4 regions of the Pandoraea morbifera genome follow, and region 4 is predicted to be linked to each of the others. Evidence: predicted binding sites of a transcription regulator. Region 4 holds the regulator's gene; each other region holds the start of a gene.
The links. Region 4 encodes LexA, which represses DNA repair genes until DNA is damaged. Its sites were predicted from a motif close to ACTGTATNNNNATACAGT; they were not measured.

Region 1: imuA (translesion DNA synthesis-associated protein ImuA) is a predicted target of LexA. The motif match lies at 3,483-3,500, and genes of this name have one in related genera.
Region 2: recA (recombinase RecA) is a predicted target of LexA. The motif match lies at 3,659-3,676, and genes of this name have one in related genera.
Region 3: dinB (DNA polymerase IV) is a predicted target of LexA. The motif match lies at 2,741-2,758, and genes of this name have one in related genera.

What each region holds. Positions count from the first base shown of each region.
Region 1 covers NZ_CABPSD010000005.1:46,592-52,384, forward strand. Annotated here, with positions in the region: gene PMO31116_RS10035 (error-prone DNA polymerase) at 1-936, opposite strand, end outside; gene PMO31116_RS10040 (Y-family DNA polymerase) at 958-2,646, opposite strand; gene imuA (translesion DNA synthesis-associated protein ImuA) at 2,576-3,472, opposite strand; gene PMO31116_RS10050 (Nramp family divalent metal transporter) at 3,723-5,033, shown strand; gene PMO31116_RS10055 (CsgG/HfaB family protein) at 5,224-5,793, shown strand, end outside.
Region 2 covers NZ_CABPSD010000004.1:182,300-188,092, reverse strand. Annotated here, with positions in the region: gene PMO31116_RS09020 (MFS transporter) at 1-870, opposite strand, end outside; gene PMO31116_RS09015 (sensor histidine kinase) at 1,042-2,685, opposite strand; gene PMO31116_RS09010 (response regulator transcription factor) at 2,840-3,529, opposite strand; gene recA (recombinase RecA) at 3,732-4,796, shown strand; gene recX (recombination regulator RecX) at 4,895-5,440, shown strand; gene PMO31116_RS08995 (DUF2889 domain-containing protein) at 5,760-5,793, shown strand, end outside.
Region 3 covers NZ_CABPSD010000006.1:141,933-147,725, reverse strand. Annotated here, with positions in the region: gene PMO31116_RS12190 (cryptochrome/photolyase family protein) at 1-128, opposite strand, end outside; gene PMO31116_RS12185 (hypothetical protein) at 242-694, shown strand; gene PMO31116_RS12180 (MgtC/SapB family protein) at 967-1,476, opposite strand; gene dinB (DNA polymerase IV) at 1,594-2,724, opposite strand; gene PMO31116_RS12170 (hypothetical protein) at 2,868-3,671, opposite strand; gene PMO31116_RS12165 (CaiB/BaiF CoA transferase family protein) at 3,783-4,856, opposite strand; gene PMO31116_RS12160 (CaiB/BaiF CoA transferase family protein) at 4,981-5,793, opposite strand, start outside.
Region 4 covers NZ_CABPSD010000010.1:70,730-76,522, reverse strand. Annotated here, with positions in the region: gene cysW (sulfate ABC transporter permease subunit CysW) at 1-223, opposite strand, end outside; gene cysT (sulfate ABC transporter permease subunit CysT) at 220-1,083, opposite strand; gene PMO31116_RS16725 (sulfate ABC transporter substrate-binding protein) at 1,109-2,140, opposite strand; gene lexA (transcriptional repressor LexA) at 2,423-3,076, shown strand; gene PMO31116_RS16715 (hypothetical protein) at 3,246-3,665, shown strand; gene PMO31116_RS16710 (enoyl-CoA hydratase/isomerase family protein) at 3,697-4,809, opposite strand; gene typA (translational GTPase TypA) at 4,949-5,793, opposite strand, start outside.

The DNA.
Region 1 (5,793 bases), on a different contig from region 4:
CCATGCGAGCCGCAACCGCGTGCGCAGGTGCTGCTCGGCGTTGGCCGCCAGTGCCAGCCCGCAGGCCTGTACCGGCTTGCCCAGCCCGATGGCCGTGAGCGTGTCCTGCAACGGCTTGCGCGAGCGCACATGCATGAGAACGTGGCCGGTGGCAACGAGCGGCACGCCGCATTCGGCACCGATCATGCGCAGCCGTGCCAGGTGCGCGTCATCGTCGGCGCGGTGCCGCCGCTCGAGCGCGAGCCAGACACGCCCCTCGCCGAATGTCTGCCTCGCCCAGCGCGTCTGGGCCAGCGTGCACTCGACACTCGCGTCGGGGTCGGGCACGAGAATGATCAGGCAGCCCGGCAGCCCCCGCAAATGAGCCTGCCCGGCGTGTGGCGCACTGAAGTCTCGCGGGTGCAGCCGATAACTGCGGTTCGGCCCGCGCATGCGCCCCAGCGTGATCATCTCGGAAAGGTTGCCGTAGCCGTCGCGATGCTGCGCAAGTGCCACGAGATGAAGGGTTCCCAGGCGATCCGGATCCTGTCCCGAGATGTCGATGCCCACGGGCGCCATCGGCGCGCGGGCCGACGCCGGCTCGACCGCTTGCGGTGCCTGAGGCGTCAGGCGAAACTCGCTGCCCACGATCAGCGACATCGGCGGATGCTTCACCACCTCGGCCAACGCGCGCACCACGCCGGCCAGCGAGCACTCGTCGGTGATCGCCAGCGCGGTGTAGCCCAGATGTGCAGCACGCGCGATCAACTCCTCCGGATGCGACGCACCGCGCTGAAACGAGAAGTTCGACAGGCAATGCAGTTCGGCATAGGCGGGCAGACCGCCGTCGTCCGTCTCGCCCGAAGCGGACGCAGCGGCACTGTCATCGGCACTGTCGTCATTGGCGGCCAGCCCCTCGGTCGGCCCTTGCCATGGCAGAAAATCGTCGACATTCATAGCAGAACGGTCTCGTCGGATTCAACCGAACAAGCCATGCAAATACCACGCGGCGTCCGCCCCCTTCACGGGACGCTCGCGAAACACCCACAGCAGCGCCCCCGTGGTGTCCGCGGCGATGAAGTAGTCGCGCGTAACCGTTCCCGGCTCCCACCAGCCGGCCTCGATCCGCTCCGGACCGCTCACCAGTTGCAACACGCCCTGCCGCCACGGACGCTCCTCGTGCACGCGTAACCGCTGAGGCGTATCGAGCAGCCACACCGGACGCGGCGGGACCCGCGCCTCCCGCGTCGGCAGATGGCGACTCACGTCGGACGCCGTGCGTTTGCCGACGGGTGCCTGGGCGGATGCCGCGGGCGAGCCGTAGGGCTCACTGACGCAGGCCGCCTCCGGACGGTGATCGCCGCGCACATGCAAACGCCTCACGTGCTCATCGCCCAGCCGCGCCGTCACGCGCTCCATCAGTTGCACGAAGTCCTGCCGGGCGCGTCCCGGCTCGGGCAGCAACGATCCGCTTTGCGGTTCATGCCGGGCCGTTTGCGTGACGTCGAGCCGCAAGGTCAACACTGGCGCGACCAGCGGCGCACGGGCCAGTCGTTCCTTGCACAGCGACAGCAGGTGCGCGGGCGCGGCGCTCGGCTCGGCCAGGCGGATATCGAAACGTGTCGGCGCCAGAGTCTGCCGGCCAAGCGGCTCGTGCTCCAGCACCAGCGTGAGCGCGCGCGTGGCCAGTTGACCTGACGCAAGCCACCCGGTGAGCTGGGCCAGCAGACGGCGCAGGCCGAAGAGCAGCACCTCGACGTCATGTGTGAGTGACGGCAGCGGCAGCACGGCCTCGAAATGGGGCGGCGCACGGTACCAGGCCGGTGCCTCCGGTGTCTCGCCATACGCGCGGGAAAGCGCCGCCAGCAGTTCGGCGCCGCAGCGCCGTCGCACGCCGGGCGCAGGCAATGCCCGCAATTCGCCCAACGTCGCACACCCGATCTGTGCGAGCCAGTCGAGCCATGGTTGCGCCTCGGGCACCAATGCCACCGACAGCGAGTCGAGCTGTTGCGGCAGCGCCCGCTCGTCCGGCGGCAACAACGGCTCGCCCTGCCATGCCGATGCCAGCGGCATCGCCATCCCGACAGACGTTCTCGCGGCCCCCGTCTGCCCGGCTTGCCCGGGTACGATCGAGCGGCGCGACGCCCGCGTCTGCATGGCGGCCTGCATCTGCCGCGGTGTCGGCGCCTGCGAGTCGACGGGCAGCGGCATTGCCTCGCCGGCACGCGCGAGCAGCGCGGCCGCACCGGCCGTCGCGGCGATACCGAGCGACGCCCGGTGCCCGAGCGCCTCGGCACTCTCGAGTACCTGCGCGGCGAGCGAGGCCAGCCCGCCGAACAACCGCAGGCTCGGGGCCACGTCGATCAGCACGCACTGCGGCGAGGCAATGGCAACGTCGGGGCCGAAGCGCAGCAATGCGAGCGCCAGCGCTTCGAGTGCGACGCGCTCGGCCGCTTCGTCGCGATCATGAAATCGCGCCTGCGGCAACAGCGCCAACACCCCGCCGCGGCGCATGCCGGTTTGCACGCCCGCCGCCCTTGCCGCCTCGCCGGCCTGCCAGACGCGCGACTGTGCGAGCACGACCGTCGTCTGCGCGTCAGCCGGCGTGAACGACGCGGCGATCTCGAGCGCCAGATACGGCAGATGCAGGGCGATCCAGCAAGCCATGCGAGACTCCGGAAGCAGAAACGAACGGCACCGTGGACGGTGCGGGCGAAGGCGCGGGATCGGGCGCCGCGGACACCGCCATCCCGTCGTCGGCGACGTCGGCGGCTCCCGTGACCGCCTGAGCAATACGAGCGTACGGGGCAGGCAGGCTCAGCCAGAGAGGTTCGAGCCGGGGCGGACCGCGACGCTTGAGAAACCGCACGCCAAGACGGCTCCCCTCGCCGACACTCAGCCCCAGCCGCAACGGCGCCGCCGATGCCGTTGCCGCCGCGGCGCAAGGACGCATCACCCAGGCCAGCGTTTGCGCGCCCCCCGCCGCGACCTGCAACCGCCGAATCTGCTCGGGTGTGGCCGCCGGGAGCCAGGTCAGTACCGCGCCGCAACACGCGCTCCTGAGCGCCTGCTCGACGCACCAGAGCATGTCGCGGTCCCGCGCGCCGGCGGCCCCACGAACGCCACGCACGCCACGCCGATGCCCCCCCGCGCCGGCGGTGTCATGCGCGGGGCGCAGCACGACACTGAGCCAGCGTAGATCGATTCCCCAGCCGGCCAGCGCCGGCGCATACGGCAGCATCGGCGGCGCAATCACCATCACCGGCTTGCCCGCCTGCGTGAGATCGCGCAACGCCGGGGCGAGCAACCGCCACTCACCGATCCCGGGACGATCGCTCAGCAACTCCGTCACCGCGCCATATGGCCATCCGGCACCGGGCAACTCGGCGTCGAGCGCGGCAAAACCGGAGGCATGCCCGGCACGGTGGCAATGCGCCAGTTCACTGGCACGCCACAGCCCGGCAGGCAGGGAGGAAAGCGACAGGGTCATCATGCACCAAAATACTGTATGAATATACAGTATAGCAGTTCGTCCGCCATTGACCAGAGATTCGTGAACGCATTTCCGACAGCGCCCTCTTGCCCTCTTGCCCCCACGTTCCTCGCCGCTCATCGCCGCTCATCGCCCGCCCCTCCCACCGCGATCCCGCTTGCGAGCCTGCGCACACCCGGCTAACGTTGCGGGATCGGACGAAACCCGTTGCCAACCGTTCTCATTTCCCGCTTCCCGCCTTTGCGCCTTCATGCCCCTGCCGACCACCGCCACCGCCCCCTTCTGTCCCTCCGAAGTCAAAGGCAGCATCGTCATCGACGCACGCGACTCCCGCTGGCGCAAGCTCAAGCGCTTCGCCGGCCCCGGGCTGCTCATCGCCATCGGCTACATGGATCCCGGGAACTGGGCCACGGACATTCAGGCCGGCTCGCAATTCGGTTACTCCCTGCTCTGGGTCGTGGCGATGTCGAGTCTCGCCGCCATCTTTCTCCAGATGCTCGCGGCGCGGCTGGGACTCGTTGCCGGACGCGATCTCGCACAAGCCAGCTATGAACGGTACGGCCGCGCGGGACGTTTCGTGCAATGGATCACCGCCGAGATTTCGATCATCGCGTGTGATATCGCCGAAGTGCTTGGCTGCGCGCTGGCCTTCAAACTGCTGCTCGGCGTGCCGATCGCTTGGGGCATCGTGCTCACCGCGCTCGACACCATGATCGTGCTGGGCCTTCAGGGCAAAGGATTCCGCCAGATCGAGGCCATTGTCTTCGGGCTGATCGGCACCATGGCGTTCTGCTTCGTCGCGCAGGTCGCGATGGTGCCGCCCGATTGGCATGCGGTTGCCGCCGGCCTCGTGCCCGGCGCCCCGAGCCACGACCGGCGCGATGCCATCGTGCTCGCGCTCGGCATTGTCGGCGCGACGATCATGCCGCACAACCTGTACCTGCATTCGTCGGTCGTGCAGACCCGGCGCGTGGTCGGTGGCAAGCGCGGCGACGTACACGACACACTCGCGCTGGTGCGCATCGATACGTGGGTCTCGCTCGTGATCGCCATGGGGGTGAATGCGGCGATCCTGATGCTTGCCGGTTCGGTGTTTCATGCCAGCGGCCAGACCAACGTCACCGATATCGAGCAGGCATATCAGCTCATCACGCCGATTGCCGGCAGTGCGGCCGCCTTGCTCTTCGGCATCGCCCTGCTCGCCTCGGGGCAAAGCTCGACGCTCACCGGCACCATCGCCGGTCAGGTCATCATGGACGGCTTCCTGCACCTGAAGATCCCGTGCTATCAGCGACGCCTGATCACGCGCGGTCTGGCGCTCGTGCCCGCGCTCGTCGGCGTGCTGTGGCTCGGCGACGGCGCCGTGGGCAAGCTGCTCGTCTGGAGTCAGGTGCTGCTCAGCCTGCAACTCCCGTTCGCCATGTGGCCGCTCATCCGCTCGGTGAGCGACCGCCGCGTGATGCACGGCAATGCCATCGGACGCCCCACGCAAGTGGCGGCATGGGGCCTGTTCGCCGTCATCACCGCCACCAACCTCCTGCTCGTCTTCGGACTCGATTGAAGCTGCCAACCCTGAGCATTTTTTGACGTTCGACAACGCCCGCAGTGGCTTGCACGCGTGCTAACATCAGCACCCCTTACCAAATATCAGAACGAGAAGTCCGCAATTCCGGTAAGGCGATCAGATGCCCGCAGCAGGTCGACGCCACGAGACGTCGACCGCCGGGTGACAACACTACAAGGGGTTCACCGTGCAAAACAGGAAGTCCAGCGTCGCGCTGTTCAGCGCAGCCGTGCTCGCCGTCGGCGTGCTCGGCGGTTGCGCCACCGAAAGCTCGCGTACCGTGGAAGTCGCCAAGGTCGAGAGTGCCAGCCGCCCATTCGTCGGGGTGCGCACGCCGATCGCCGTCGGCAAGTTCGACAATCGTTCGGCATACATGCGAGGCGTGTTTTCCGATAACGTCGACCGTCTCGGCAGTCAGGCCAAGACGATCCTGATCACGCATCTGCAGCAAACCAACCGCTTCAACGTGCTCGACCGCGACAACATGGCCGAGATTCGTCAGGAAGCCGACATCAAGAAGACGCGGCAGGCGCTCAAGGGTGCCGACTACGTCATCACCGGCGACGTCGTCGAGTTCGGCCGCAAGGAAGTGGGGGACAAGCAGCTCTTCGGCATTCTCGGCCGAGGCCGCGAGCAGATCGCCTACGCCAAGGTCAATCTGAACGTGGTCGACATCGCCACGTCGGAGGTCGTCTTCTCGAGCGGTGGCGCGGGCGAGTTCGCGCTGTCCAACCGCGAGGTGATCGGCTTCGGCGGT
Region 2 (5,793 bases), on a different contig from region 4:
TGCCACCATGATGTTCGCGGTGTTGCCGTCCACCTTGAGCACCTGTGTCATGAAGAACAGCGCGTAGAACTGGCCCGTGTACCAGACCACGGCCTGACCCGCCGTCAGACCGACCAGCGCCAGAATCACGATCTTCAGGTTCTTCCACTCGCCAAACGACTCCTTGAGCGGCGCCTTCGACGCCTTGCCCTCAGCCTTCATGCGCTGGAATGCCGGCGACTCGCTCAGTTGCAGACGAATCCACAGCGAGATCAACAAGAGCACGATCGACAGCACGAACGGCACGCGCCAGCCCCAATCGGCAAACGCATCCTCGCCCATGATCATGCGGGTGCCCAGAATCACGAGCAGCGACAGGAAGAGACCCAGCGTGGCCGTCGTCTGAATCCACGACGTGTAGAAGCCGCGACGGCCGTGCGGTGCGTGCTCCGCAACGTATGTGGCGGCACCACCATACTCGCCGCCGAGCGCCAGGCCCTGCAGCAAGCGCATGGCGATGAAGATCACCGGAGCGGCGATGCCCCATGACGCATAGCCCGGCAGCAGACCGACCACCAGCGTCGACAGACCCATCAGCGTGATGGTCACGAGGAACGTGTACTTACGCCCCACCAGATCGCCGATCCGGCCGAACACGATCGCGCCGAACGGACGCACCGCGAAGCCTGCCGCAAACGACAGCAGCGTGAAGATGAACGCCGCCGTGGGGTTGATGCCGGAGAAGAATTGCTTGCTGATGAAGGCGGCCAACGAACCGGCCAGGTAAAAGTCGTACCACTCGAACACCGTGCCCAGCGACGACGCAAAGATGACCTTCCGTTCTTCTGCGGTCATCGGCGCGTGGGAGGTGGCTGTCGTTGCAGTAGCCATGCGGTTGTCTCCTGTAATGTAAGCACGCCCCTGGGACGCACCCGGGCCGTTGCAACTGATTATTGGAGCGCAACCTTACCGCCGTCTGACGCCAAACTGACTCGAAGCTTACGCCGCTAGGGAATTACCCTCGGCTTTCGCATGAATTTGAACGTATTTCGCGTGTTTTCGTCACGCATGAGGGTTTTCGATAGGCCCATCGGCGAGCGGTAACGTGACCCGGATGAGTGTGCCGGTCGCTTCGGGATGCTGCGCATCGACATGGTCGAGTACGCTCACGTCGCCGCGATGGATCTGCACGATCTCGCGCACGATCGCCAACCCCAGACCGCTGCCGTCACTGTCGCTGCCAAGAATTCGATAGAAGCGTTCGAACACGCGCGGGCGTTCCGTCGAAGGAATGCCCGGCCCCGTATCTTCGACCTCGAGATGAACGAAGCCGTCGGACGCCTCGTGCCGCAGACGTACCGTCACCTTGCCGCCAACGGGCGTATAGCGGATCGCGTTATCGATCAGGTTGTTGAGCATCTCGCGCAGCATCACGGGCTGGCCCGACAGATGCACCGGGAACGGCGGCTCCTCGAAACCCAGATCGATGCGCTTGGCAAAGGCGGCCTGAAACCAGTCCTGCATTGCACTGCGGGCCAGCAGGCTGAGGTTGACCGGCGTGAACGCGGCGGCGTCGTTCGCGCTGTTCTCCGCTCGCGCAAGCGCGAGCAACTGGTTGACGAGCCGGGCGGCCTGCTCGGAGCTAACCGCGATTTGCGAGAGGGAGCGACGCAGCTCATCCGGCGAGGTCTGACGCAATGCCAGTTCGGCCTGCATGCGCAGCCCGGCGAGCGGTGTCTTGAGTTGATGCGCGGCATCCGCAATGAAACGTTGCTGCAGCTTCATGTTCTGTTCGAGACGTTCGAGCAGATCGTTGAGCGAATTGACGAGGGGCGCGATCTCCGGGGGCGCCTGACGTGCCTCGAGCGGCGACAGGTCGTCGGGGCGCCGGGCGCGAATGTGTTCCTGCAACGCATGCAACGGCGCGAGGCCACGCGACAGGCCGAACCACACGAGCACGATCGCCAGCGGCAGGATCACGAATTGCGGCAGGATCACGCCCTTGATGATTTCGTTGGCCAGCTGACTACGCTTGTCGAGCGTCTCCGCCACCTGTACGAGCGCCATGCTGCCGGGCGGCTCCATGCGCGGCAGGTCGACATAGGTGAAGGCCACGCGAATGTCGTTGCCTCCCACGGTTTCGTCGCGAAACTGGACCACGCCGGGTTGCGGACGGTCGTCTTCGTGCGGCAGCGGCAGCTCGGCAGTTCCGGCAACGAGTTCCCCCTTTGCACCGAGCACCTGGAAGTAGACGTTGTCCGTGGTGTCGGCGCGCAGCAGATCGCGCGCGGGCATGGGTAGCGTCAGCGTGACCTGGCCGCGATCGGTGTGCACCTGCTGGGCGAGGACGTAGGTGTTGGTCTCGAGTGCCCGATCGAACGGGCCGTTGGCAATCGATTTTGCAACGAGATACGTCACCGCGATGCTCATCGGCCAGAGCAGCAACAGCGGCGCGAGCATCCAGTCGAGAATCTCGCCGAACAGCGAGCGCGGCGGCGGCTCGGCTTCGCGCTCGAGCGGTGCGCCGAATCCGGGGCGCACGAAGGGATCGGCGTAAGGATCGAACGGATCGGCGGCCTCGGGCACAGACGCGTCGTGGTCGGGCGTTGCCTTGTCGCGGCGTGCGGATGCGCGCGGCGCGCCGTGGGACGTCGCGTCCGGGGTCGCTTGCGCGGTGCGATTGGAATGGCGGAAGCTCAGGCGCATCGGACAGGAGGACAAAAGGAGGCGAGACCGAATCCGGGGCCGAAACCGGAAAGGGGCGCTACACCGGGATCGCGGGGATCCGTCGCGAACCCCGCCGCGCCGGGGACGCGGCAACGCCATACACGTCCTTTCCGTCGAGGCCGCACCACGGTCGTCAGGCGGCGGTGGCAGGCGCCGTAGCCGGCTTCTCCAGACAATACCCCAGCCCGCGGATCGTGGCGATACGTACGCCGCTCGGCTCGATTTTCTTGCGCAACCGGTGCATGTACACCTCGATGGCGTTATTGCTCACCTCTTCGCCCCAGCCGCACAGATGATCGACGAGTTGCTCCTTGGAGACGAGCCGGCCTGTACGCAGCAGCAACACCTCGAGCAATTCGAGCTCGCGCGCGGACAGGTCGAGCATCTGCTCATTGATATAGGCGGTGCGCCCGACCTGATCGAAACTGAGCGGCCCGTGACGGATGACGGTCGAGCCGCCGCCGGCACCGCGTCGCGTGAGCGCGCGCACGCGAGCTTCGAGCTCGGCCAGCGCGAACGGCTTCGCCATGTAGTCGTCGGCGCCGAGATCGAGACCTTTGACGCGGGCATCGACACTGTCGGATGCCGTCAGGATCAGCACCGGCAAATGGGAATTGCGGGCGCGCAGCCGGCGCAGCACTTCATGACCGGGCAGGCGGGGCAGGCCGAGATCGAGAATCAGCAGGTCGAACGTCTGGGCGGAGAGTGCGGAGTCGGCCTCGAGCCCTGTCTTGACGTGATCGACGGCGTAGCCCCCCTGGCGCAATGAGCGGGTCAGGGCGTCGGCCAGAATGCTGTCATCCTCTGCGATGAGAATTCGCATGGGCGTGATAGGCTGGTTTAGGCACCGGCGCCTGACGGCAGCGGTGTGTCTCCTGTGATGTTGCGGCGCGTGGTTCGCGGCTTTTTTTGTCGTTTCGGCGTTTTCGGACAACAGGGGCTTGCAAATAGCACTGGTTTTTTATACAGTACCGGCAATCACGCGTCACTCGAGCCGTCTCGCTCATCATATCAAAGGACGATTCATGGAAGAAAGCAAGAAAGGGTCTGCCAATCTGTCGGCCGAGAAAGGCAAGGCGCTTGCCGCCGCCCTCGCGCAGATCGAGAAGCAATTCGGCAAGGGCTCGATCATGCGTCTGGGCGACGGCGAGGTCGAAGCGGACATCCAGGTCGTCTCTACCGGCTCGCTGGGGCTGGACATCGCGCTTGGCGTCGGCGGCTTGCCGCGCGGCCGCGTGATCGAAATCTACGGCCCGGAATCGTCGGGGAAAACCACGCTCACGCTGCAGGTCGTTGCCGAAATGCAGAAGATCGGCGGCACGTGCGCGTTCATTGACGCGGAGCACGCGCTCGACGTTGGCTACGCCAGCAAGCTGGGCGTCTCGGTGCCGGATCTGCTGATCTCGCAGCCGGACACGGGCGAACAGGCACTGGAAATTGCCGACGCCCTGGTGCGTTCGGGCTCCATCGACCTCATCATCATCGACTCGGTGGCGGCACTGGTGCCGAAGGCCGAAATCGAGGGCGAGATGGGCGATTCGTTGCCGGGTCTGCAGGCGCGTCTCATGTCGCAGGCGCTGCGCAAGCTGACCGGCACGATCAAGCGCACGAACTGCACGGTGATCTTCATCAACCAGATCCGCATGAAGATCGGTGTGATGTTCGGTAACCCGGAAACGACCACGGGGGGCAACGCGCTGAAGTTCTACTCGTCGGTACGCCTGGATATCCGCCGTATCGGCTCGATCAAGAAGGGCGACGAGGTGGTCGGCAACGAAACCCGCGTCAAGGTCGTGAAGAACAAGGTCTCGCCGCCGTTCCGCGAGGCAATTTTCGACATTCTCTACGGCCAGGGTATTTCGCGCGAAGGCGAGATCATCGATCTGGGCGTGAATGCAAAGATCGTCGAAAAGGCCGGTGCCTGGTACAGCTACAACGGTGAGAAGATCGGTCAGGGCAAGGACAACGCACGTGAGTTCCTGCGCGAAAATCCGGATATCGCCCATGAGATCGAGAACAAGGTTCGTGCATCGCTTGGCGTGACGGCGATCAACGAGACCGGCGAGATCGAAGCAGACGACGAGGCCTAAGCCTCCTCGGACGAAACGGCAACGCGTCGCCATGCGGCTTCGCGTTGCCGTTTTTTCTTTTCTGACTGCGTTCGCGAGATTTGCGCGACGATGAGCTCATGATTCAGCGACGTCCTCCCCGAGATCCGAACGCTGCGCCGCCGCCCCCCGGCGACGAAGCCGTTGCGGCAAAGCCGTCGCGCAAACCCGTGCTGAGCCTCAAGGGGCGCGCGCTGTCGTACCTCGCGCGTCGCGAATACAGCCGTGCGGAGTTGCGCCGCAAGCTGGCGCCTTATGCCGATGCGGAAGATCCCGAAGCACTCGATCGCCTGCTCGACAGCCTGGAGCACGAGCGGTGGCTATCCAACGAGCGGTTCGCGGAAAGCGTGGTGAACCGACGCGCGTCGCGTCTGGGTACGACGCGTATCGTCGGCGAGCTCAAGCAACATCAGGTCGATCCCGAGACGGTCGCCACGCTCACCGAGCAGCTCCGCGCCACGGAACTCGCCCGCGCCCGCGCCGTGTGGCAGAAGAAGTTCGGTGAAGTCGCCGCGACCCCGGAAGCTCGGGCCAAGCAAATGCGGTTTCTGGCCGCAAGGGGCTTTTCAAGTACCGTTATCAGCAAAATCGTGCGTGGCGCCGACGAGTTTTCGGACGACAGTTGACGCGCGTACCTTCGCTTTCGTCATGAATCGATGGCGATTCATCGGCATTTATCGGCAATAGGCGAGCGCGGTGCATTGCTTCACAACCCGTATGAAGGCTGACATGACGACGACATGAAACTCGCGTGACGCGTCGTGCCTCGCTTATCGCGATATGGCGTTGCACCATGCGTGCGTCTCCCCGCCAATTTTGATAAACCGACCGATGGGTCGGCGAATTCCCCCTTATGCAGCGGGCTTCTGCTGCGCTGCGGCAGGACACGTCGCCGCCTATGCTAGAATCAAGATCTTTCCGCGTTCATGCATTGCACACTCTCGCATGCCGCTCTCTGAGCCCGCCCCTCGTACCCTGC
Region 3 (5,793 bases), on a different contig from region 4:
ATGGTCGTGTCGAAAACGAACGCGACATACACCTCGGCGCAACTCGCGAGCGCCTGCGCCAGCGAAGCGTTGTCCGTGCAGCGAAGATCGCGCCGCAGCCATACCAGACCTTTGTGGAATTCGCTCATGTCAGTTCGGCGCGACACCTGCGCGCCCAATTCGGTGGAATGCGAGGACGTCCTCGCCAAATCCCGTACCATAGCGAGATCGCGGACTTTTTGCCATCGGCCTCGATTACCTCATGATTCGGAAGTTTCCGATTTTGACTCAAATGCGCGCCGCGCCGGTCCTGGCGTGTCTCGCGGCGACGCTGCTCGCCACCGGCTGCGCCACCCCATCACGACCGCAAGCCGGCGCGACGCCCGCGCATGCCCCCGCGCCCGACGCCGCCACCCTGCGCGAGCGTCACCTGGCCGCGGCCGACGCCGCTGCCAACCAATACCGCACCTGTTTGTACGGACATGTGGCGCGCTACGTCAACCTCGAGCCCGACGCCGGGCGTCTGGCCGACGAGGCCGCGGCCGAGTGCGCCCCCATCACCGAGCGATTCCTCCGGGAACGTCGGGCGGCGGTGGTGACGTACGCGTCGCCGTCGGAGGCTTCGCAGCAAGCCGAGGCTGCCACGCTCACGCTCCAGGCGGACGGCTTGCGAGTCGCGCGCGCCCGCGCCACGGAGCTTCGGGCGCTGCGGTAGATCGACAGGGGTGACCGATACCACGGGGCATTGCGGCGCGACTTACGTAGTCTCCCGAACGTGCTTTCCCTAATCGGGCAAGCCCCGATTGGCGAAAAAACGGCAGGTCACCAAAATGAAACCGCCCTCTTACGTCCTTTTGGGGGTACTGCGACAACGTCATTTGCCCGCTTCGGCGGGCATTTTTCTTCGGTATCCACAATAAATGCGCCGCCAGTGCTCCGGGCGCGGGGAGGCCGCGATGTGCATCTTCTGCCAGCGCACCATGGATGTCACGTGTTGTCGCGCTCACGGGACGCCGGCGTGTTCGCATCCGCGATGCCATTGCGGGGTTCGTCGTGTCCCAGCCATCGGTGCGCGAGCGCTTCGACCCGCCCGCCGACCGCCAGCACGATAAGCAGCAGCATCATGGCGGCCACCGCGATATGCCAGCGGCCCAGACCGCAGATGATACCGATCCCCGTGGTACTCCAGAGTGCCGCCGCCGTGGTGAACCCGTGAACCGAGGCGCCTCGGCTGGGCCGGACGATACAACCTGCGCCGAGAAACCCGATCCCCGCGACGATTCCCTGCACGACGCGGCTGACTGACGAGTTGTCGTAGGTCAGCGCCGAGCCCGGAAACGGCACCACGGCCAGCACGAACAAGGCCGAGCCGAACGACACGATCGCCAACGTGCGCAAGCCGACTGACTTGTGATGCAGATTGCGGTTCAGGCCCACGAGGCCGCCCAGGATCAGGGCCGCGGTGAGCCGCAACGTGACTTCGATGATCTCCGTCATCCTTCACCTCGTCTGGGTGCGCATTGCTGCGCGAGTCATACGTCATGTGCGCTGTCGCGCGACGCGGCCTTGGCAAGCCGCGCGCGTGCCACGTTCCCGCGATCGCCGGCGCGTCATCTACGCCTGTGATGCCCCATTATCGCCCGCGTTCGTGGACAAGGTGCGCTCAACGGCGTCCCAGTCGTCGAACAGTCGCAGTTGACGCGTCGCTTCGGCGTCGAGCATCCGCACGCCCACGCCCAGCAATCGTACGGGCCGACGCTTGCGGCCCACGGCTTCGGCCAGCAGCTCGCGGCATTGACGGGCGTCCACCCCCAACGCCCCGGCCTCGGCCGTCGTGCGCGAGAAGTCGGCAAAACGAATCTTGACGAAGACCTTGGCGATGGCGAACGGCTCGTTGCGCCGCGCGCGCTCGATGCGCTCGGCGAGCAGGCGAAGCAGTGGATCGAGGGCCGCCTCGCAGTCGGCCAGCGTGCGCAAGTCGCGCGTGTAGGTCGTCTCGACGCTGATGGATTTCCGCTCGCGGTCGGGGCTGACTTCGCGCGTGTCGATGCCTCGGCAACGCTCGAACAGCCGCTGCCCGAACACGCCGAAACGCTCGATGAGCTCGGTCAGCGAGTGGCTTCGCAAATCCGCGCAGGAATCCACGCCCAGCGCGCGAAGCTTCTCCGCTGTCACCTTGCCGACGCCGAACAGGCGCTCCACCGGAAGCGCCGCCACGAAGGCGTCCACCTCGGCGGGCTTCACCACGAACAGGCCGTCGGGCTTGCGCCAGTCACTGGCGATCTTGGCAATGAACTTGTTGGGCGCCACGCCCGCCGAAACGGTGAGTCCCACTTCCGCGGCCACGCGTGCGCGAATCTCGCGAGCCATCAGCGTGGCCGAGCCCTCGCAGCGATCGCCAAGGGTGACGTCGAGATACGCTTCGTCGAGCGACAAGGGTTCGACGAGGTCGGTGTAATCGCGATAGATCGCCATGATCCGCCGGGACGCTTCCTGGTACCGCGCCATCGAAGGCGGAATGATTCGCAAGTCGGGGCACAGCTTAACGGCCTGCGCCGAGGGCATGGCCGAGCGCACGCCAAAGGCGCGCGCCTCGTAATTGCAGGTGGCGACCACCCCGCGCTGATCCGGCTGGCCGCCCACCGCCAGAGGAATCCCGCGCAGCGACGGGTCGTCCCGCATCTCGACGGAGGCGTAGAAACAGTCGGCGTCGCAGTGAATGATCTTGCGCGTGGCGGGTGACATGGCGGGCAGCGAAAATACTGTGCAAATATACAGCATTCACGAGAGATTTGCGCCCCAACTGCGCCCCCCCCCGCCATCGCGCTCGGCACGCATCCCACTCGTCACACGCCGCACACTCGTCACATGCGCCAGGTGCGTCACACTCAACGCACCGGCAGGAACTGGAGAAACTGGGCACCCAGCAGGTTTTGCACGTAGCCAATTCCGGCGCGGCGAAATTTTTCGTCGAGCATCTCGGCGAGCAGGTCGAGCCGACCGACGATCTTGCCGAACTCGCGCTCGAAGCTCACGTTTCGCACCTCGGCGATTTCGTTCGCCAGCAACAACGGATGTCCGGCCGTGTCCTGACGGCTCGCGAGCAGCCACGCCGCGATTTCCACATTGCGCGCCGCGTTGTAGATACGCTGCGCATCGAGGCCGTCGCTCAGGTAGAACACCGTCGAGCCACCGTGCGCCGTAATGATCGTGTCCGACAGGCTGAAGATGAACGCGGCCACGCGATCCCCCTGGAACGCCGGGTCGAGCGACAGCGACAGCGCGCGCACGTCGCGCAGCGCTTTGAGCTCGGGCAGCGTGCGGCGTCCTTCGACCGCCGCGCGAAGTTGCGTCATCGCCTGAGCTTGCGACGCGGCCCCCGACTTTCGCCATTCTCTCGGATTGCGCTTGTAGAGCTTGTCGGCCAGCAGGTACAGGCTCTCGAGGTTGGCACGCATGCCCAGCGTCGCCATGCGATTGATGTCGGTCTGCGCCAGATCGCCGGTCGTCATCGGCGTGGAGCGCACCGCCCCGCGATCGGTCGGCGCGTCCTGATAAGACGCGCAGCCGGCGCACAATGCAGCGACCGTGGCGACGCCGAGCACGGTCACGGCGGTCCATCGGCGTGGCGCGACTCGGGTGAAGTCCGCGAGCCAGTGTCGTCGTTCGGGAAGTGCAAGCCTTCGGGTCATCGGAGGTCGGAGCGCCAGGCGGTGAAGTCAGCGACGACTTTACGCGATCGCCCGCCGGACTTCGCGACGCTCCCGCCCGAAAAATTGTGACATTCGGTAACGCGCCGCCGATCAGGGCACCAGTGCATCGCGCACCTGCGCGAACAACGGATGCACCATCGCTTCCTCGAGCCGGAGCACCGGGGTGACGCAACAATCGGCGTGGGCGAAGCGCTCGACCCACTCGCGCTGCGACGCGCCCGCGAAGACCGCCGCCAACTCGGCGTGCAGCGCACGCGCGTCGTCGCCGCCCACGACCTGACCGAGCGACCAGTGACGCGACTTCCATTCGTTGCGCCCCAGTACGTCGCACAGGGTCTGCCAGAACTTGAGTTCGAGCGCCCCGACTGCCATGAAGCGATTGTCGCGCGTGCGATAGACCTGGTAACAGGGCACGCCGCCGTTGAGGAGATCGCCGCCGGCGCGCGCCGTGCACCCCTGGCGATGCATCGCCACGGCGGGCACGATGTTCGAGCGAAATACCTCGTGCGTCATGGAAATATCGAGCCAGCGGCCACGACCGGTGCGTTGCGCCGACACCAGCGCCGCCAGCACGGCCTGCACCGCAGCCTGGCCGCCCCCGTAGAGGTCGCCGATCTGGAAGTTCGGGACGATCGGCGCATCGAGCGCGTCGCAGAGCTGATCGAGCACCCCCGCGTAACCGATGTAGTTGATGTCGTGCCCCGCCGCCTGCGACATCGGCCCCTGCTGCCCGTATCCGCTGATCGACGCCATCACGAGCGACGGGCGTCGCCGCGCCAGCGAGGCGTAATCGAAACCGAGCCGGGCCATCACGCCGGGACGAAACCCTTCGAGCAGGATGTCCGCGCGCGCCACCCAGTCGAGAAAAGTCGCCCGGTCGGTGTCGTCCTTGAGGTCGAGGCGCATCACGGTCTTGCCGCGATTGAGTAGCCGCCAGAACCCGCCCGGCGGCATCTCCCCGTCGCCCAGCATCATCTCGCGCGCATAGTCGCCCGCGCCCTTGTCCTCGATCTTGACGACGTGCGCGCCCAGCGCGGCGAGTCGCATGCCCGCGAGCGGGCCCGGCAGCAAACGTGTGAGATCCAGCACGGTCACACCATCGAGCGGCGCATCAGCGCCTGCATGGGAACCATCGGCTTCGGGCGTGGTGGCGGTGTCGGTCATGGCGTGGTGGCAGTCGGCGAACTCGGAGGCTCAACCGTACCTCGCCGCGGGGTTTGACCGCAACCGGCCGGCGAGCCACTTTCGTTCGGAAAATGCCGATTGCGCCCGGCCCGGCGTTGGCCTCTCACAAAACGGGACCTGCGCCGTCGGCCTCCTCGCCCTCCTCGCCCTCCTCGCTGGCGTCACCCGCGTCGCCGGCGTCTCGCGGTGTCGATGCGTGCGCGGGCCCGGCCACCACCCCCTCGTCGAACAGTCGGGCGATCTGGCTGTCGAGGTACCCCAGCTCGCGCAGAATTTCGGCGGTGTGCTCCCCGGTCGCGGGCAACGCTCGGCGCGCCGGCAGTCGCTGGCCCGCCATCGCAATCGGCAGCAGCGGCACGCGCGTGTGCTCGCCATGCTCCGTCACCAGATCGCCCAGGCCGCCGCTCGCGAGCAGATGAGGATCGTCGAACAACGCCTGCGGCTTGACGATCGGCGCGAACGGCAGGCCGTGGCGCTCGAACGCCGCCGCCAGATAGTCGGCGTCGAAGCCCTGCATCATCTCGCGCAGCAACGGCAACAGCCAGTCCCGCGCCAGCACCCGATCGTTGTTGGTGGCCAGCCGCGCGTCCTCGGCCAGATCATGACGGCCGAACACATCGCAAAAAATCCGCCACTGCGAATCGCTCACCACGGCCAGAAAGATTTGCACACCGTCGCGCGCGGCGAAGACGTCGTAGATGCCCCACGCCGAGACCCTCGCCGGCATCGGGTCGGGCGCCACGCCGGTGACGGCGAACTGCTGCATGTGCTGCGCGGCGAGCAGCACGCAATTCTCGAAGAGTGCACCCTGCACTTCCTGCCCGCGTCCGGTGCCCTTGCGCTCGTAGAGCGCCGCGAGCGCCGCGAGCGCACCGAACACGCCCCCCATGATGTCGTTGACCGATGCCCCGGCGCG
Region 4 (5,793 bases):
CTGCCCGGTACGCCGTCACGCCCTTGCCCAGCGCGGTCACGAAGACCGACGCGAGCGGCAACACCAGAAACAGCGCGAAGAACACGAGCGCCACCGCGATGAGCAACACCTTGACGAGCGCGGGCTCGTCGGTCGGATCGGCCTTGCGCGTGTGTACCGACTGCGGCATGGCGCGCGAAATTGCGAGGGAATCGGACATGCTCTGGACGTTCTCCGAAGTCATGCGCCGCCGACGCGGCGTCCCGAATGGCGGCGTTGCAGCCACCATTGCAGGGTATTGATCAGAAGCAGCAATACGAACGAGATCGCCAGCATCACCACGGCCAGCGCGGCAGCGCCCGCATAGTCGAATTGCTCTAGCTTGGTGACGATGAGCAGCGACGTGATTTCCGAAACCATCGGGATGTTGCCCGCGATGAAGATCACCGAGCCATACTCGCCAACGGCACGCGCGAAGGCCAGCGCGAAACCGGTCAGCAGGGCGGGCAGCACCGCCGGCAGGATCACGCGACGCAACGTTTGCCAACGCGTGGCGCCCAGGCACGCGGCCGCCTCCTCCTGTTCGCGCTCGAACGCTTCGAGCACCGGTTGGAGCGTACGCACCACGAACGGCAGCCCGATGAACGTGAGCGCCACGAAGATGCCCAGCGGCGTGAACGCAATCCTGATGCCGAGCGGCTCGAACCAGCGTCCGATCCAGCCGTTGGGGGCATAAATTGCGGCCAGTACGATACCGGCCACCGACGTCGGCAGCGCGAACGGCAGGTCGACCAATGCATCGACGAAGCGCTTGCCGGGAAAGGTGTAACGCACCAATACCCATGCCAGGACGAGGCCGAACACGGCGTTGAGCACGGCGGCCGCGAGCGAGATGCCGAACGTGAGGCGGTACGACGCCAGCACGCGCGGCGAGCTCACGGCGGCCACGAAACTCGCCGCGTCGAGCGAACTCGCCTTGACGAAGATCATCAGCAGCGGCACCAGCACCACGAGGCTCAGATATGCCACGGTGTAGCCCATCGTCAGGCCGAAGCCGGGCAAGGCGCTGGGCTTTCGCCAAACCGGAAACCATGCGGTACTCATGCGAGGATCCTCAAGCGCGCGTCGCTCACTTCCTGGTGTAGATCTGGTCGAAGATGCCGCCGTCGGCAAAATGCTTCGCCTGCGTCTTCGTCCAGCCGCCCAGGTCGGCGTCGACGGTGTAGAGCCGCAGCTTCGGATACTGCGCCTCGTACTTCCTTGCAATTTCCGGCGAACGCGGACGATAGAAGTGTCTGGCGGCAATCTCCTGCCCCTGCGCAGAGTAGAGCCACTGCAGATACGCCTCGGCGACCTTGCGGGTACCATGCTTGTCCACGTTCCTGTCGACCACGGCGACCGGCGGTTCGGTCAGAATCGACGAGGACGGCACGACGATGTCGAACTTGTCCGGGCCAAGATCCTTCACCGAGAGCAGTGCCTCGTTCTCCCACGCGATCAGCACGTCGCCGATGCCGCGCTCGACGAAGGTGGTCGTGGCGCCGCGCGCGCCCGAATCGAGCACGCCGACATTCTTGTAGAGCGCCTTGACGAAGTCCCGCGCCTTCTGCTCGTTGCCGCCGGGCTGCTTGAGGGCGTAGAGCCACGCAGCGAGGTAGTTCCAGCGCGCGCCGGCCGACGTCTTGGGGTTCGGCGTGACCACGCTGATGCCCGGCTTGACGAGATCGCCCCAATCCTTGATCTGCTTGGGATTGCCCTTGCGCACGAGCAGCACGATGGTTGACGTGTAGGGCGTGGCGTTGTCGGGCAAGCGCTTCTGCCAGTCCTTGCCCACCAGTCCGGCCTGCGCCAGTTCATCGATGTCGGCCGAGATGCCGAGCGTGACCACGTCGGCCGGTGCCCCGTCGAGCACGGTGCGGGCCTGCTTGCCCGAGCCCCCGTGCGACGCCTTGACCGTGACCGTGTCGCCGGCGACCTGCTTGTAATAGGCTTCGAATGCCTTGTTGTAGTCCGCGTAAAGCTCGCGCGTCGGGTCATACGATACGTTGAGCAGCGAGAGACTCGCCGCATGCGCCTGCACCGTCATCGTCGCGGCAAGCGCCAGTGCGCCCAGCGCGACTGCCAGCTTGTTTGCTTTCCATCCCCGTGCTGCGTTGCTCATGACTTGCACTCCTGGTTTGCTTCGCGTGTGTAGGAGGCCAGTCTATGAGGGCATCTAAATAATTAAAAATAATATTTTTGCTTTTGTTTATGCCGGAATATGGATTAGAGATTGGGGGCTGAAGACGATCGCCGCGCGGAACGCATGCCGGGCGGCAACGTTGCAAACGGCGCAAGAGGCGGCAAAAGCGCATGAACCTCATGCACTACATGAAGTTTTCCCTTGCCTTTTTGCAAACACTGTACAAAAATACAGCCACCTGTGCTTCCATACAGTGATGCCATGATCAAACTTACCGCCCGTCAACAGCAGGTCTACGAACTGGTTCAGCAAGCCATCGAACGCACCGGCTTTCCGCCAACGCGTGCGGAGATTGCCGCCGAACTCGGCTTCTCTTCCGCCAACGCCGCGGAGGAGCATCTGCGGGCACTGGCGCGCAAAGGTGTGATCGAACTGGCCGCCGGGCAATCGCGCGGCATCCGCCTCAAGCGTCTGGACGAAGCCGGCGGTTCGCATCAGTTCACGTTGCCACACATGGGCCTGATGCAATTGTCGCTGCCGCTCGTCGGCCGAGTCGCGGCGGGCAGCCCGATCCTTGCGCAGGAGCACATCGAACGCAATTTCCAGTGCGACCCGAACATGTTCGCGCGCCAGCCCGACTACCTGCTGAAGGTGCGCGGGATGTCGATGCGCGACGCCGGCATTCTCGACGGCGACCTGCTGGCCGTGCAGAAGGCGGCCGACGCCCGTGAGGGCCAGATCGTGGTGGCGCGTATCGGCGACGACGTCACCGTCAAGCGTTTCCATCGCGTGCCTGGCGGGGTCGAGTTGATTGCCGAGAACCCCGACTTCGAGAATATCAACGTCGACGAGGGCAGCGGCGACTTTGCGCTGGAAGGAATTGCGGTCGGCCTGATTCGCAACAACGACCTCTAAGCGCGATCACGGGATCGGCGTTACCTGGCGCCGCCCCCGACTCCCAGAAGACTTTGCTTTTCCGACTGCGCCGGGCTGGGTCCGGCGCCCGTGCCCTGCTGCGCTCGCGATTCGTAAGAACGCGGCGGGACGCGCTCCCTCAGACCCACATTCGAAGAAGGATTGCATCATGGCTCGACTCTTTGGTTTGCTGCGTACGTCGTTTGGTCAACCGCGCGTTCATGCGACGTCGCAGACCCGGCTGTCGGCGGTCTACGGCCTCTCCGCGCTTTCCGGACCCTACGCTTCGGCGCCCGCCATCGCCCGCTCCTACACTGTGCCTGCCCGCACGCGCACCACCGCCCTGCCCCGCACGCTCGTGGCTGCGGCCGCATCGGCATCGCGTCGCGTGTGTCCCGCGGGCAAGGCCGTCAAGGCGTCGCGCGATGTGCGCGAACTGCCGCGACGCGATCTCGCCGCATCGGCAGGCGCCCACGATGTCCGTGTGTATCGCGACGTGTCGCATATCGTGATGGTCGGCAGCATCGCCGATGTCTGCCGCAAGCTCGATCAGGCCGTGGGCGAGCAATTCTGTCAGGCCGCCGTGTGACGCGTCACCCCGGCGAGCGCGGTGCTGCCGGCTATTGCCCGAGGTCGCGCAACGGATGGTCCGCACCTCGACGCTCGCCGTCGAAAAATCGCGCGATGTCCGCGGGCTTCACGTCCTCGATGCGCTCATGCTGCCAACGCGGCTTGTGATCCTTGTCGACGACCATCGCACGGATCCCTTCCACACCCTCGGCCCCGCTGCGGCCATCGAGGTTGAAGACACTACGCATCATCAACCACTCTTCTCGCAAATCGTCCGCCAGCGACATGTGTCGTGCGCGGCGAACTTGCTCGAGCGTCACACATACCATCAGCGGCGAACGTTTGGCGCGCAACAGGTCTTCGGTTTCCTGCGCCCAGCCAGAATACTCGCAGCGCGCCTCGCGCTGGAGCGATTTCAGTATTGTCGGCATGTCGGCCAGACCGAAGTGGCTGTCGATGACATCGCGCAGCGGTGCGAGCTTGCCCGGTGCGAGCCCTGCGGGCGGCAGGCTTTCGCGCACGAACGTGCGTGCCGCATCAAGTACGGCGTCGCTGTCGTCCCACGCCCCGTTCGCCAACCGGTCACACAACACTGGCAGCAACGCGCGCGGCAGCACGACATCGGCCAGACCGATTTCGCAGGCATCGACGGCACCGAATACGATACCCGTGGTACCGAGATACTCCCCGAGATGGCCGGCGAGATTCGCGAGGAAGTAGCCGCCGCCGACATCGGGAAACAGGCCGATCGCCGTTTCCGGCATTGCCATGCGCGTGGCCTCGGTCACGATACGCAGTGCGGCCCCTTGCGAGATCCCCATGCCACCGCCCATCACCACACCGTCCATCAGCGCGATATACGGTTTGGGATAGGTGGCGATCGCGTAGTTCAGCCGGTATTCGTCGGTAAAGAAATCCATGATGTCGGTGCGACCCACGCTCACGGCCTCGTGGAAGTAGCGAATGTCGCCGCCCGCGCACAAACCCTTTTCGCCCTCCCCCTGCAGGACCACACCCAGCACCTGCGGGTCGTCGCGCCAGGCGTCGAGTGCCGACGCCATCGCCCGAATCATGTCGTGCGACAACGCGTTGAGCGCCTTCGGGCGAGTCAGGGTAATGAAGCCGATGCGGCCACGGATTTCGGTGCGAATGAATTCGGTCATATCGGAAACGGGGGCTTTAGAAATGGCAAAGTGGGATGCGAAAAAAAAGCCGGTGCTAGGCACCGGCTTTCTTTCCAACTGACTGGCGTCGATACGCGGCGGCCCCGGGTCCGTCGCACACCGAAACCATCGCCGGCTTTTACTTCTCTTCGCGCGACGCACGCTTACGCTCGTGCTCCTTGAGGAAGCGCTTGCGCAGACGGATCGTTTGCGGCGTGACTTCGACCAGCTCGTCGTCGTCGATGAACTCGACGGCGTATTCGAGGCTCATGGCGATCGGCGGCACCAGACGCACGGCTTCGTCGGTACCCGACGCGCGCACGTTCGTGAGCTGCTTGCCCTTGATCGGGTTGACCACGAGGTCGTTGTCGCGACTATGGATACCGATGATCATGCCCTCGTACAGGGCATCGCCCGGCGACACGAACATACGACCGCGGTCCTGCAGCTTCCACAGCGCATAGGCCACGGCAGCGCCATCGTCCTGCGAGATCAGAACGCCGTTGCGACGCTCGCCCAGCGAGCCATCCTTGAGCGGTGCGTAGGCGTCGAAAATGTGGCTCATCAGGCCCGTGCCACGGGTCATCGACAGGAAGTCGCCCTGGAAGCCGATCAGGCCACGCGCCGGGATGCGATATTCGAGGCGGGTACGGCCACGGCCGTCCGACACCATGTCCAGCATTTCCCCCTTGCGACGGCCGATTTCTTCCATGACCGCGCCCTGATGTTCGTCTTCCACATCGATGGTCAGCATTTCGTACGGCTCGTGCTTCACGCCGTCGATTTCCTTGAGCACCACGCGCGGACGCGACACGGCCAGTTCATAGCCCTCGCGGCGCATGTTCTCGATCAGAATCGTCAGGTGCAGCTCGCCACGGCCCGACACTTCGAAGACGGAATCCTCGTCCGTGTCCTTCACACGCAGCGCCACGTTGTGGTTCAGTTCCTTGTCCAGACGATCGCGAATCTGACGGCTCGTCACGA